DNA from 4 places in the Rhizobium sp. LjRoot254 genome. Region 2 is predicted to be linked to each of the others. Evidence: predicted binding sites of a transcription regulator. Region 2 holds the regulator's gene; each other region holds the start of a gene.

The links. Region 2 encodes PhoB, which activates phosphate uptake and scavenging genes when phosphate is short. Its sites were predicted from a motif close to TGTCATNNANCTGTCAT; they were not measured.
Region 1: the regulator PhoB is predicted to act here: its motif matches at 1,743-1,759, upstream of ACSQ26_RS28610 (DUF47 domain-containing protein).
Region 3: the regulator PhoB is predicted to act here: its motif matches at 1,524-1,540, upstream of ACSQ26_RS26135 (DUF2794 domain-containing protein).
Region 4: the regulator PhoB is predicted to act here: its motif matches at 1,679-1,695, upstream of ACSQ26_RS11730 (UDP-2,3-diacylglucosamine diphosphatase).

The regions. Positions count from the first base shown of each region.
Region 1 is NZ_CAXUSM020000001.1:5,815,326-5,818,531, forward strand. It holds gene ACSQ26_RS28605 (Na/Pi cotransporter family protein) at 1-1,542, opposite strand, end outside; gene ACSQ26_RS28610 (DUF47 domain-containing protein) at 1,780-2,424, shown strand; gene ACSQ26_RS28615 (anion permease) at 2,424-3,206, shown strand, end outside.
Region 2 is NZ_CAXUSM020000001.1:4,301,946-4,305,151, forward strand. It holds gene ACSQ26_RS21170 (hypothetical protein) at 13-1,287, shown strand; gene phoB (phosphate regulon transcriptional regulator PhoB) at 1,294-1,977, opposite strand; gene phoU (phosphate signaling complex protein PhoU) at 2,040-2,759, opposite strand; gene pstB (phosphate ABC transporter ATP-binding protein PstB) at 2,797-3,206, opposite strand, start outside.
Region 3 is NZ_CAXUSM020000001.1:5,284,372-5,287,577, reverse strand. It holds gene ACSQ26_RS26145 (Lrp/AsnC family transcriptional regulator) at 1-394, opposite strand, end outside; gene ACSQ26_RS26140 (DUF1223 domain-containing protein) at 704-1,456, shown strand; gene ACSQ26_RS26135 (DUF2794 domain-containing protein) at 1,585-1,971, shown strand; gene ACSQ26_RS26130 (thiamine diphosphokinase) at 2,032-2,676, shown strand; gene ACSQ26_RS26125 (ABC-F family ATP-binding cassette domain-containing protein) at 2,679-3,206, shown strand, end outside.
Region 4 is NZ_CAXUSM020000001.1:2,383,244-2,386,449, reverse strand. It holds gene ACSQ26_RS11740 (glycosyltransferase family 4 protein) at 1-407, opposite strand, end outside; gene ACSQ26_RS11735 (DUF2865 domain-containing protein) at 478-1,578, opposite strand; gene ACSQ26_RS11730 (UDP-2,3-diacylglucosamine diphosphatase) at 1,736-2,575, shown strand; partial or broken gene ACSQ26_RS11725 (Glu/Leu/Phe/Val family dehydrogenase) at 2,603-3,206, opposite strand, start outside.

The DNA of each region.
Region 1 (3,206 bases), 1.5 Mb from region 2:
CAGCATGTCGAGATGCAGCGAACTGGTCTGAAGGCTGTCGGCCCGGCCGTCGCGAAGACGCGCCAGATGGCGATCGGAAGATTGCTTCTCCAGCCGGCGGACATGCACCTTCACTTCCATCAATTGACGGGCGAGGGCTTCGTCCCCGGTGACGAATATCGTCTGGGCGATGCGGAGGTTGTCGATCGTCATACCGAACAGGCTTTTCAGTTCCTGGTAGCCATCTTCGGAAAAGGTCAGCCCCTTGGAGATCTTCTTGGTAACCTGATCGTTCAGGCCTTTTTCGATGATGTCGCCGATATGTTCGAGATTGATTGCGTATTCGATGATAACGATAGAACGCCGATCGTTGGCTTGGTCGATCTTGGCGCGGCCGAGGCGCGAGAGATAGATCTTCACCTCCTGCTGCAGCCGGTCGACCTTCTTCTCCAGCGCGGCGACCTCGCGCATTGGCGCCAGATCGTTCTGCACGAACGATTTCTGGCACTGGATCAGCATCTTCTCGATCAGGTCGCCGATGCCGAGCACTTCGCGGGTGGCATTGGCAAGCGCCACGACGGGCGATTCGAGTGCCTGCACATCGAGAAATTTCGGGCCGTCGTCACCCTTGGGGTCATCCGGCACAATTCGCGTCATCATTCGGCTTAGCACCGGCGACAGTGGCCAGGCGACGGCAGCGAGCAGGAGATTGAAGGCGAGATGGGCATCGACCGGCATCTTGGCCGGCGAGAAGGGCAGGTCGTGAAGGAAGGTGCCGAGATAGCCCGCGAGCGGAAGCGTGATCAGGCATCCAGCTGCCCTGACGATGAGGTTGCCATAGGTCACGCGCCGCGTCGTCGCCGGCGCCGAGAGCGTCGACAGAACCGGCGGCACCGCGCCGCCGAGATTGGCGCCGAGAACGAGCGCCACCGTGAGCCCCGGCGACAGCGCGCCGGTCGATGCAATCGACATGATCAGGACGACCACCGCGAGGCTGGAGGATGACAGTGCGGCGAGCACAGCGGCGAAGATCATCGCCACGACCCAGGCATTGTCGAGAAGCTCGATGAAGGCCGCGAGCGCCGGTGAATGGCGGATTGGGCCGGTCGCCAGGCCCAGCAACTGCAGCGAGAGCAACATCAGTCCTACGCCGACCAGCGCTGTGCCCATGCCTTTCTGCGCCGTCGACGAGCGCCGGTACAAGACAATGCCAACAAGAATAATGAGTGGCGACAGCCATTCGATGCCGGTGGAGACAATCCACGCGGTGACGGCGGTACCGACATTGGCGCCCAAGAGAACGATCTGCGCCATCGCCGGCGCCACCAGGTCGCGCTCGACGAAGGAGGCGATCATCAGCGCTGTCGCGGTGGAACTCTGAAGGACGAGCGTCGCGATGAAACCCGACGAGAATGACCGGAAACTGCCGCGGGTGCCGCTCGCGAGCCCCGTACGCAGCCGGGCGCCGAAGGCACGCGTCGCGCCGTCCCGGACCTGGGCCAGGCCGAAGAGCAAGAGCGCAACCGCGCCGAACAGGTTGATCATGACGATCGTGGATTCCATATGCTGGCGAATCTCTCCTCAAGCTCATGCAGCTACGAATCTAACCGCAAAAACAAGGTTACGTTCATTCGCCGGCGAAATAAATCGGTCTGTCGGCGTCAATCATCATAGATAGCGCTGCATGCGATCCGGGTGTGGTAAATTTGATCTGTCCCCACAAGGTTTTGAAAGCGCCCTTTCCGCTCGCGCATTCGTCATTTATGACAGATTTATGACATTCACACAGTGGGCGCACCCATGATCAGCCTGTTCAAAAAACTCATGCCGCGCGAGGACAGGTTCTTCGACCTGTTCGAGCAGCATTCCCGCACGGTCAACGCTGCCGCCAACGCGATGCGTGACCTGCTTGCGGGCGAGGGTGATCTCGAAGCCCATTGCCAGACGATCATCGATCTTGAGCACAAGGCCGACGACATTACGCGCGACGTATTGCTGGCGGTTCGCCGCAGCTTCATCACGCCCTTCGATCGCGGCGACATCAAGGATCTCATCCAGTCGATGGACGATGCGATCGACATGATGCACAAGACGGTCAAGACGATCCGGCGCTTCGAGCAGAAAACGTTCGGTCCCGGTATGCGGGAAATGGGCGAACTGATCGCTGAAGCCGCCCGGCTGATCTCCGAAGCAATTCCGCTTCTCGACAAGATGGGCGCCAATGCCACGCGGTTGAGTGTAATCGCCGAAGAGGTGACGCGCGTCGAAGGCCGGTCCGACGAACTTTACGAACAGGGGCTCAAGAACCTGTTCCGCGATCATGGTGCCGGCAACGCCATGGCCTATCTCATCGGCAGCGAGATCTATTCGGAACTCGAGAAGGTGGTCGACCGGTTCGAGGACGTGGCCAATGAGATCAGCGGCATCGTGATCGAGAATGTATGATGGATGCCACGCTTGCGCTTCCCCTGCTGGTCGGCCTTATCGCCATCGCACTGTTCTTCGATTTCCTGAACGGCCTGCATGATGCGGCAAATTCGATAGCCACGATCGTATCGACCCGAGTGCTGAGGCCGCAATATGCGGTGGCATGGGCGGCGTTCTTCAATTTCATCGCGTTCCTTTTCTTTGGCCTGCATGTGGCGGAAACGCTCGGCACCGGCATCATCGATCCTGCGATCGTCTCGCCACAGGTGATCTTCGCCGCCCTCATGGGGGCGATCATCTGGAATATCGTGACCTGGATCTATGGCATTCCCTCAAGTTCGTCGCATGCGCTGGTCGGCGGGCTGGTGGGCGCGGGGCTAGCCAAGACGGGTGGTTCGGCGATTGTTTTCGCGGGTCTCTTCAAGACAGTGCTGGCGATCTTCATGTCTCCGATGATCGGTTTCCTGCTGGCGCTATTCCTGGTGCTGGTCGTTTCCTGGCTGTTCGTGCGGCAGACGCCGTTCGCCGTCGACAAGACGTTCCGCGTCATGCAGTTCGTCTCCGCCTCGCTCTATTCCCTCGGCCACGGCGGCAATGATGCGCAGAAGACGATGGGGATCATCGCCGTGCTTCTGTTCTCGCAAGGCTATCTCGGCAGCGCGTTCTTCGTGCCGTTCTGGGTGGTGATTTCCTGTCAGACGGCGATGGCGCTCGGCACGCTGTTCGGCGGCTGGCGGATCGTACACACGATGGGTTCGAAGATCACCAGGCTGAACCCGATGCAGGGCTTCTGCGCCGAG
Region 2 (3,206 bases):
GAACGATGTGAATTGAGCGGACTGGAACAGGCGATCAGAAATGCGCTGGAGCGCGCCGAAAGGTCCGACCCGGATATTCGTGCCCGCATCTACCAGTCTGCGCGCAATGCGCTGGATACCGGCTTGCGCAAGCAGGAGGTCGGCGACCCGCAGGTGATCGAACGTCAGCGCCAGCGGCTCGAAATGACCATCAACGAGATCGAGGATGAAGAACTCTCGCGGCTCCGCTCGATCGCCCAGTTCGAAAGGGTGGCGCTGGACCGGGAGCCCGAGGACGATCCCGCCGTCGTCGAGCACGCGCCGGAAACCGAGCCTCATGACAGCACGGCCGAGGATGCCGCCCCCGTCATCGAGCATGAGGCTCCCGCCCCGTTCGAACAACAGGCACAGCGGGACGTCCGGATCGAGCCCGAGCAGCCCGCCCGGCAAGATGTCCGCGCGGAGCCCGAGATCCGGGTCGAGCCGAACGAACGCGCCTCCGCTGTCCAGCCCGCCGATGACGATACGCTTTCCGATTTTTTCGCCACGCGCGAGCACCGGGAGGAAAAGCCCGCGCGCCAGATGGAGGACACGAATTGGGACGAGGCGGCCGGCTCGCCGGTGCCGCGCGAGCCTCGCAAGGGCCGCGGAGCGGGTTCCGCCCTGGTGTCCCTGTTCGTCTATGCCTGCCTGATCGGGATTATCGGCACGGGCGCCTGGTGGCTTTATGCGACGGGCATGATCGATGCTGCGATGAAGGGCAATACGGATTTCGATCTGGTGCCGAAGCAGTTGCAATCCGCCAGTTCGGAGACCACGCCTGCCGAAACACGGCTCGATACGCTGCGCGGCTTCTCGGGCGAATGGATGGATATCTACAAGCCGGGCAGCAATAGTAATCTTGCGCGCCCACGCTCAAAGGCCACCATCGAGGACGGTCAAGATAGCGACGGCGTGGCGACCATCATCGCCTCCAACGCGCCGGATCAGGATGGCGACGTGCTGGTGGAAGTGCCGGCCTCGATCCTGCAGGAACTTGCCGGCAAGACCTCGACGCTGGCAGTCACGGTGAAATCGAACAGCGAAAAGCCCGCCCAGATCTATATCCAATGCGAGTTCAAGACGCTGGGCGATTGCGGCCGGCACCGCTATACCGTGACCAACGAACGCGCCGACGAACTGATCCAGGTGAAATTCGACGGAAAGCTGGGCCCGAGCGAGCCCGGCCATATCGTGATCAACAGCGATCTCACCGGCGAAGGCAGCGCCATCCGCCTCTATGGCATCAGGGTGCTGCCCGGTTCTTGAGGCTTATCAGACTTCCATCGCATAGCCCGCGCCGCGCACGGTGCGGATCACGTCGGGCATGTTGGAGAGGTTGAGCGCCTTGCGCAGGCGGCCGACATGGACGTCCACGGTGCGCTCGTCGACATAGATGTCGTGGCCCCAGACACCATCGAGAAGCTGCGAGCGCGAGAACACGCGACCGGGCGACGACATGAAGAATTCAAGCAGCTTGAACTCCGTCGGCCCGAGCCGGACCTCGCGCGAGCGGCGATGGACGCGGTAGGTCTCGCGATCGAGTTCGACATCGCCGCATTTCAGCAGCGACGAGATCGCGCTCGGCCGCACCCGGCGCAGCATGGCTTTCACGCGGGCCATCAGTTCCGGCGTCGAGAACGGCTTGACGACATAGTCGTCGGCGCCGGTGGAGAGGCCGCGAACGCGCTCGCTCTCCTCGCCGCGCGCGGTCAGCATGATCACCGGCAGGCGCTCGGTCTGCGGACGCATCCTGAGGCGGCGGCAGAGTTCGATGCCGGAAACACCCGGCAGCATCCAGTCAAGCACGAGGAGATCAGGCACACGCTCCTGCAGGCGTATGTCGGCTTCGTCGCCACGCGGGATGACCTCCACCTCGTAGCCTTCGGCTTCCAGATTGTAGCTGAGCAGTGTGCCCAGTGCCTCCTCGTCTTCGACGACCATGATTCTCGGCTGCATGAGACTCCGTTCCCGGTGTTAGACCACCGGTTTTCCGAGGGCGCCCTCCGGGCACCCGGGGTTCAAAGGGCTGGCTGGACGACGGATGCCGTGTTGTCATCCTTGGGCCGCTCGCCGGCCGGCTGCTCGCCGGTCGACATGTAGTAGATCGTCTCGGCGATATTCGTCGCATGGTCGCCGATGCGTTCGATGTTCTTGGCGCAGAACAGGAGATGCGTGCAGGGCGTGATGTTGCGCGGATCTTCCATCATATAGGTCAGAAGCTCGCGGAACAACGACGTGTACATCGCATCGATCTCTTCGTCGCGGGCGCGGATCTGCTCAGCCTTTTCGGGCGAACGCGTCGAATAGACGTCGAGTACGTCCTTGAGCTGCGACAGAGCAAGCTCGGAGAGGTGCTCGATACCACGGGCGAGCGGGCGCGGAATGCCCGATGTCTGCACCGCGATGACGCGCTTGGCGGTGGACTTGCCGAGGTCGCCGACGCGCTCCAGGTCGGATGCGATGCGGATCGATCCGATGATCTCGCGAAGATCGGATGCAACGGGCTGGCGCTTGGCGATCATCAGGATCGCCTTGTCGCCGATTTCACGTTCCGTCGCATCGACGATCGTGTCTTCCGAGATCACCCGCTGGGCGAGCGCGGAATCGGCGGTCACGAGCGCATGGATCGCATCGGAAACCATCTGCTCGACCATGCCGCCCATTTCGGCGATGCGACGGGCGAGCAGTTTCAGTTCTTCGTCGAATACGGAATAGATGTGGGATGATGTTGTGGTCATCGGAAATCCTCCTGCCGGACAGCCGGCGAAACGCGTCTCAGCCGAACCGGCCCATGATGTAATCCTGGGTGCGCTGGTCGTCCGGATTGGTGAACATCTTGTCTGTGTCGTTCTCTTCCACGAGGTAGCCCAGGTGGAACATGGCCGTGCGCTGGGAAACACGCGCGGCCTGCTGCATGGAGTGGGTGACAATGACGATCGTGAAGTTCTCGCGCAGTTCGTGGATCAGTTCCTCGACCTTGGCGGTGGCGATCGGGTCGAGCGCCGAACAGGGCTCGTCCATGAGGATGACCTCAGGGCTGACGGCGACGGCGCGGGCGATGCAGAGGCGCTGCTGCTGGCCGCCGGACAGGCCGGTGCCGGGCTCAAGCAGACGATCCTTGACCTCGTTCCAGAGACCGGCGCGTATCAGGCTTTTTTCGACGATTTCGTCGAGCTGGGCCTTGC
Region 3 (3,206 bases), 980 kb from region 2:
TCAGGCCTTCGATACCCTTGAGCTCCTGTGCCAGGAACCGTTCGAGCTCGCGCGTGTTTTTCAGCCGGACCTTGAGCAGGTAGTTCCAGGCGCCCGTCACGTGATGGCATTCGAGCACCGCGCCGCTGGCGGCGACCTTCTTGAGGAAGGCGGCTTCCACTTCCGGTTCGTTCCAGCCGACGAAGACGAAGGCGAGCAGGTCGAGCCCGACCTTCTCCGGATTGACCGCCGCATGGAAGCCCGAAATGATCTCGTTGCGTATCAGCCGCTTGATCCGGTCGTTGACCGTCGATGGCGCGAGCTTCAGCTCCTGCCCGATTTCGGCGAGCGATAGTCTGTCGTTTTTTTGAAGCAAAGCCAGAAGACTGCGATCAGTTTCGTCCAATATGCTCATGACATGATCCCGAATTTGCAAATCATTTCTACGGACCTTAATGGCAAAGCGGCCGGGCCGAAAGACTGATATTGGTCAAGTTTATACACACGACCGAAAACCTCTATGCACGCCTGAACTATGTCAACCACCGGGCGCCGCGATCCTGCATTCCGTTTTCCGGCACGAGGACAAGTTTTCGTGACCTGCTGCAAGCCACAATCAATCTATTTTGATTTATGTGTGAGGTCTGTTTGTTCTATAAGCAACCCGGATGCAGCGGGAGGACCCGTGCTGGGCACGTGCATCTGTCTGGCGAGAAAGCGGGAAATGTTGCGCATCGTAACCCTTTTCATATCGATCGTGCTGCCGGCATTGGCAGCGACGACCCTTGTTTTGGGGACCGCATCCGCCGAGGAGATCAGCCGTTCCGCGCCCGTCGGCATTGTAGAACTCTTTACATCGCAAGGTTGTTCCAACTGTCCCAAGGCGGATCGGGCCATCGAGGCGCTTGCGGAAAGCGATGACGTCGTCACGATCACCTACCACGTCGACTATTGGAACTATCTCGGCTGGGAAGATACGCTAAGCGCCAAGGAGAATACCGAGCGTCAATATGGTTATGCCAAGACGCTTGGGATTCGCAATGTATTCACGCCACAGATTATTCTCAACGGCCTGCACGACGCGAAAGTATCCGACGCCGGCAAGATACGGGCACGGCTTGCAAGCCTCGATCAAGGCGGCGAGCGCCTGAGCGTGCCGGTCACCGCCAGCCTGTCACCGGCCGAAATGACGATCAGTATCGGCGACGGCGCCGGCAATGCTGACGTGATCATCGCCTATTACAGGAAGCGCACGGTGGTCGAAATCAAGACCGGCGAGAACGAAGGCAAGAAGATCACCTACCGCAATGCCGTGACCAAGCTCGAGACGGTCGGCATGTGGGACGGCAAGGCCCTGACCATCAAGCTGCCGGCCGCACTTCTCGCCAAGCGCGGCTTCGACGGCTGCGCGATTCTCCTGCAATCGCATGATGCCAACGGCAATCCCGGCCGCATTCTAGGCGCTGCTTCGCTCTAAGTCCGCTTGCAGCTTCGATAGCGTCTCCTGCAAAACAGTCTTGCAATTCGGTCTTCTTCAGGCAAACTGTCACCAATTCGTCATCCTGCGCCCTGCGGGTGACGGGCAGATTGCGCGAATGGGGTCAAATGTCGGATCACGGCGAGCACACAGGATCGGCCGAACGCAGAGGCCGGATTGTTATCGACCTGAGGGAATACCGCGACGCCCGCGACCCGATGCCGGTGACGTTCCACCGCCTTGAACTCAACCAGATTCTCCGGGTCTATGGCCGCATGGTCGGAGAGAGCGAATGGCGCGACTACGCCATCGATCATTTCAAGGAGAAGGCGGTGTTTTCCGTCTTCAAGCGGTCGGGTGACCTGCCGGCCTACCAGATCGAGAAGAATCCCAAATTCGCTGCAAAACAAGGTGCCTTCTCCGTCGTCAACACCCAGGGCCGCATTCTCAAGCGCGGCCACGACCTCGCCCAGGTCATGAAATTCTTCGACAAGGTCCAGAAGCTCCAGGACTGAGCCACTCCTTCCAACCTCTCCCAAATTGACCTTCAGGCAGCCGTCGCGTAAAGCGCGGGCATGACGACATTCGCAATCCTTCTCGGCGGGCCGGTTTCGGTCAATCCTCGGCTTCTGACGCAGCTCGAAGGCGTCCGCACGATCGCGGCCGACAGTGGAATCAGGCATGCGGGACCCCTGGGATTGCTGCCCGAACTCTGGGTCGGTGATTTCGATTCCTCGACGGAGGAACTCGCTGTCGAATATGCCGAAGTGCCACGGCTCGAATATCCCTCGGAGAAGTCGCTGACCGATGGCGAACTTGCGGTTCAGACCGCGCTCGAACGTGGTGCAACCCGTGTCGTTCTCATTGGCGCGCTGGGCGGCGAGCGTGCCGATCATGCATGGGCGCATCTCGTCCATGCCATGGCGCTGACGGCTGCCGGCATAGCAGTGCTGCTGACATCGGGCGACGAGGAAGGCTATCCGTTCTGGCCGGGATCGATGCTGCTCGACCTGCCCAAAGCCAGCCTGTTTTCCGTGCTCGGGCTCGATGCGCTCGACGGGCTGACAATCCGCAATGCACGCTATCCGCTCGATGACTTCCATTTGCCTTTCGGCTCGTCGCGCACCATTTCCAATGTCGCGGAAGGCGCTGTCTCGTTCAGCCTCCGCGCCGGCCGCGCGCTGGTCCTGGCGCGCCCGCATGATTTTTCCGGAGTATGATATTGGCACCGCCGATCCTGAAACTCGACGACATCCATCTGAATTTCGGCGGCACGCCGCTGCTTTCCGGCGCCAGCCTGCAGCTTGAGCCGGGTGAGCGCATCTGCCTCGTCGGCCGCAACGGCTCGGGCAAATCGACGCTGATGAAGATCGCGGCGGGATTGGCCGAACCCCAGAGCGGCGAGGTGTTCCGGCATCCCTCGGCGACCGTGCGCTATCTCAACCAGGCGCCGGATTTCGAGGGTTTCGAGACAGTCGAGGCCTATGCCGCCGCCGGGCTCGGCCCGTCCGACGATCCCTATCGCGTCACCTACCTGCTTGAGCATCTCGGACTAACAGGTCATGAGCATCCGTCGAGCCTGTCCGGTGGCGAGATGCGGCGGGCGGCACTTGCCAAGGTCATGGCGCCGGAGCCGGATATCCTCCTGCTCGACGAGCCGACCAACCATCTCGACCTGCCGACCATCGAATGGCTGGAAGGCGAGTTGCAGAAGACCAGGAGCGCCCTGATCCTCATCTCGCATGACCGG
Region 4 (3,206 bases), 1.9 Mb from region 2:
CATACGACGAGCGGAAAAGCCCGCGCGCGATCCAGCACCGCTTCCGAGAGATGCGGCACCTCGAAGAAGACCACGCCAATCGAGGGCTTGCCCACCAGTTCGGTATTGGCCGGTCCCTTTGACGTTCCGAAATCATTGCCAAGCGCCACGAGCACAGGCGCCTCGACGCTGACTTTTTGCTCTGCCCGCGCCTTGAGCTGTTCGATGAACTGCCGGCTCTGGACCTCGAAGGCCCTCAGTGAAAGCCGCCGCAGCGGATCGACCACGATCTGGTCCGGGGGCATGGGAAAGGACGTGCGCGGCTCGATATCGGGATCGCCCGCCCAGTTGAGCGCGAGGTTCAGTCCGTAGACGCCCCAGCCGAAAAAACTTGAAATTCCCCAATGGAGGACGACCGGCTGGCGCATTGTTCCCTCAGACCACGATTCTCGTGATCCGACATTAGAGACTTGCCGCCTCGAATGCGAGGGCAGGAAATCAGTTCTGAAGCGTCATTTCGGGATTGCGGAGATCCAGCGTTTCATTATCCGGCAGGAATTTCGGACCGATCTGGCGGATATGGCCGTCAGGCTTGTAGTCACGCAGCTTGGCTTCCTTGACCGGCGGCGTGACGGCGACGTCTGTCGTAAGCTGGCCGCGCAGCTCCGGCTTGATCCACACGATCGAGCTCTGTTTTTTCTCAGGCACCTTTTCCGGATTGTTGATGAAGGCTTCGCGCTTCATCATCTCCTTGTAGTAGAGCGAGAAATCGCAGCCGCAGGCCTTGTCCTTGGCTCGCGTCTGCGTCCGGTAACGATAGGCGTTGTCGAGCTCGTCATAGGGCCGGCCGGTGAAGGCCGAGCGCATCGCGTCGCTCTCCTGGCGGATAGAGTGGTAGAAAAGTTCGGTCTCGGTGCCGGGGCACATCATCGAACAGACCTGTGCATCGCGCTGGAAGCTCATCGGCGACGCCTGGGATGAGACCGGGAAATAGGCGCCGTCACAGGTGCGTACGCACATGGTACGATATGAGCCATTCACCGCACTGCCGCCGAGATCGATGAATTGCTGGTTGTCATAATCGGCTTCGGAAGGCACGCGGATCGTTTCGACCCCGTCAGGCGTCTCACTCACGAAGGAATCCTCCGGCGACACGCCAGGCGAGGTGCTGGCAAGAAATGTCTCGTCGCTGCAGCTGTTTTCGTCGATCGCCGCCAGTACCTCCTGACGGCGGGCGTCCTCGGTCTCGCCGGTCATCAGGCTGATGCGCTTTTCATGGAGAATGGCGAGATTGGTCTCCATCCGCGCCATCTTGTCTTCGAGCTCCTGGCACTCCTCCGGATTGTCGCCGCCCATGACGAACAGGCTGCCCTCGGTGCAGCCAGTGTCGCGCAATTGCGAGCGCAGTTCGCGGATGCTCAGCTTCTGCTCGGCGACGGCGCGGGCATATTTCCGCACCTGGGCGGACGCGCTGTATGTCTCGGACAGCACGGTCAGCTCGCTGTTCAGCCGATCGCAGACGGGCGATGCGTCAGCACCTCCGGCCAAAGCCAGAGCGAGCGCAAACGGCAGTGCGGCGGTCATCATTGTCTTGAGCATGGGGCAATCGGGGTGATCGGTACGGATCCAATGTAACCTATGATGCAAAAAGCTGAAAACGCCTTTAACTTTCAGAGTTAATCGGCCCTCACGCGCCCTTTGTCATAAAGGTGATACGTGACTCTGCTTTCCCGTTGATGACAAAACGAGGATCGCCATGCTTGACGAACTTGACAATCGCGACGCCGTAAAGGTCCGGACCTTGTTCATCTCCGACATCCATCTGGGCTCCAAGGCCTCGAAGGCGGATTTCCTCCTGGATTTTCTCCGGGTCCATGAAGCGGAGACAATCTTCCTGGTCGGCGACATCGTCGACGGCTGGCGGCTGAAGCGCTCCTGGTACTGGCCGCAGAACTGCAATGACGTGGTCCAGAAGCTGCTGCGCAAGGGGCGCAAGGGCGCGCGGATCGTCTACGTGCCCGGCAATCACGACGACTTCATGCGCGAGTTTCCCGGCATCCATTTCGGCGGCATAGAGGTCGCCCGCAACATGATCCACGTCGCCGCCGACGGCAAACGGTACCTTGTGCTGCATGGCGACGAATTCGACGTCGTGGTCCGCAATGCCCGTTTCATCGCCCATCTCGGCGACTGGGCTTACGATACGGCAATTGCGCTGAATATCTGGATCGCCCGGGCGCGCCGGCTGCTCGGCCTGCCTTACTGGTCGTTCTCGGCCTGGGCCAAGCTGCAGGTCAAGCGCGCGGTGAATTTCATCGGCGAGTTCCAGCGTGTCGTCGCCGACGAGGCGCGTCGCAACGATGTCGATGGCGTCATTTGCGGCCATATCCACCATGCCGTGATCGAGGATATCGACGGCATCACCTATATCAATACCGGTGACTGGGTGGAAAGCTGCACCGCGGTGGTCGAGCATTTTGATGGCCGCATGGAACTGATCCGCTGGCAGAATGTCGAACTACCCAAAACACTTGCCGGACCGATGGTTCCGATCATGATCCCGCAAGCTCGCGAAACCGAGATACAGGCGGCCTGAAACATATCCAGCCCGCCCGTGATATGATCAGGGGAACAGGCCGCGCGTCGCCTTGGCCTTGGCCACCTTATCGACGCCGATCGCCATCGCTGCCGTCCGGTGCGAGATATCGTCCTTCTCGACCCGTTCCATGACACGGCTGAACGCGTCGTCGAGCAGGCCCCGGAGGCGGGTGAGCACCTCAGACTTGCCCCAGAACAGCTGCTGCAGATCCTGCACCCACTCGAAATAGGACACGATCACGCCGCCGGAATTGCACAGGATGTCGGGGATCACGAAGATCTCCTGGCGTCGCTGGTCGAGCACCGAGTCCGCATCTGGCGTCGTCGGGCCGTTGGCGGCCTCGGCGAGAATGCGGCATTTGAGCTTCGCCGCCACATCGGCATCGATCACCCTCTCGATGGCAGCCGGCACGAGGATGTCACAGGGCTGCACGAGAAGCTGGGCCGGGTCGAAGGCAAGCTCGGTCGAGAAACCTTTCAGCGAGCCGTTTCTGGCCGCGTATTCCACCATCGCGTTCACATCGAGACCGCGCTTGTCGAAATAGCACGACGTGTGGTCCGAGGCGCCGATGATCTTGACGCCCTGTCGCGCAAGCTCAATGGCCGCGAACGAGCCGACATTGCCGAAG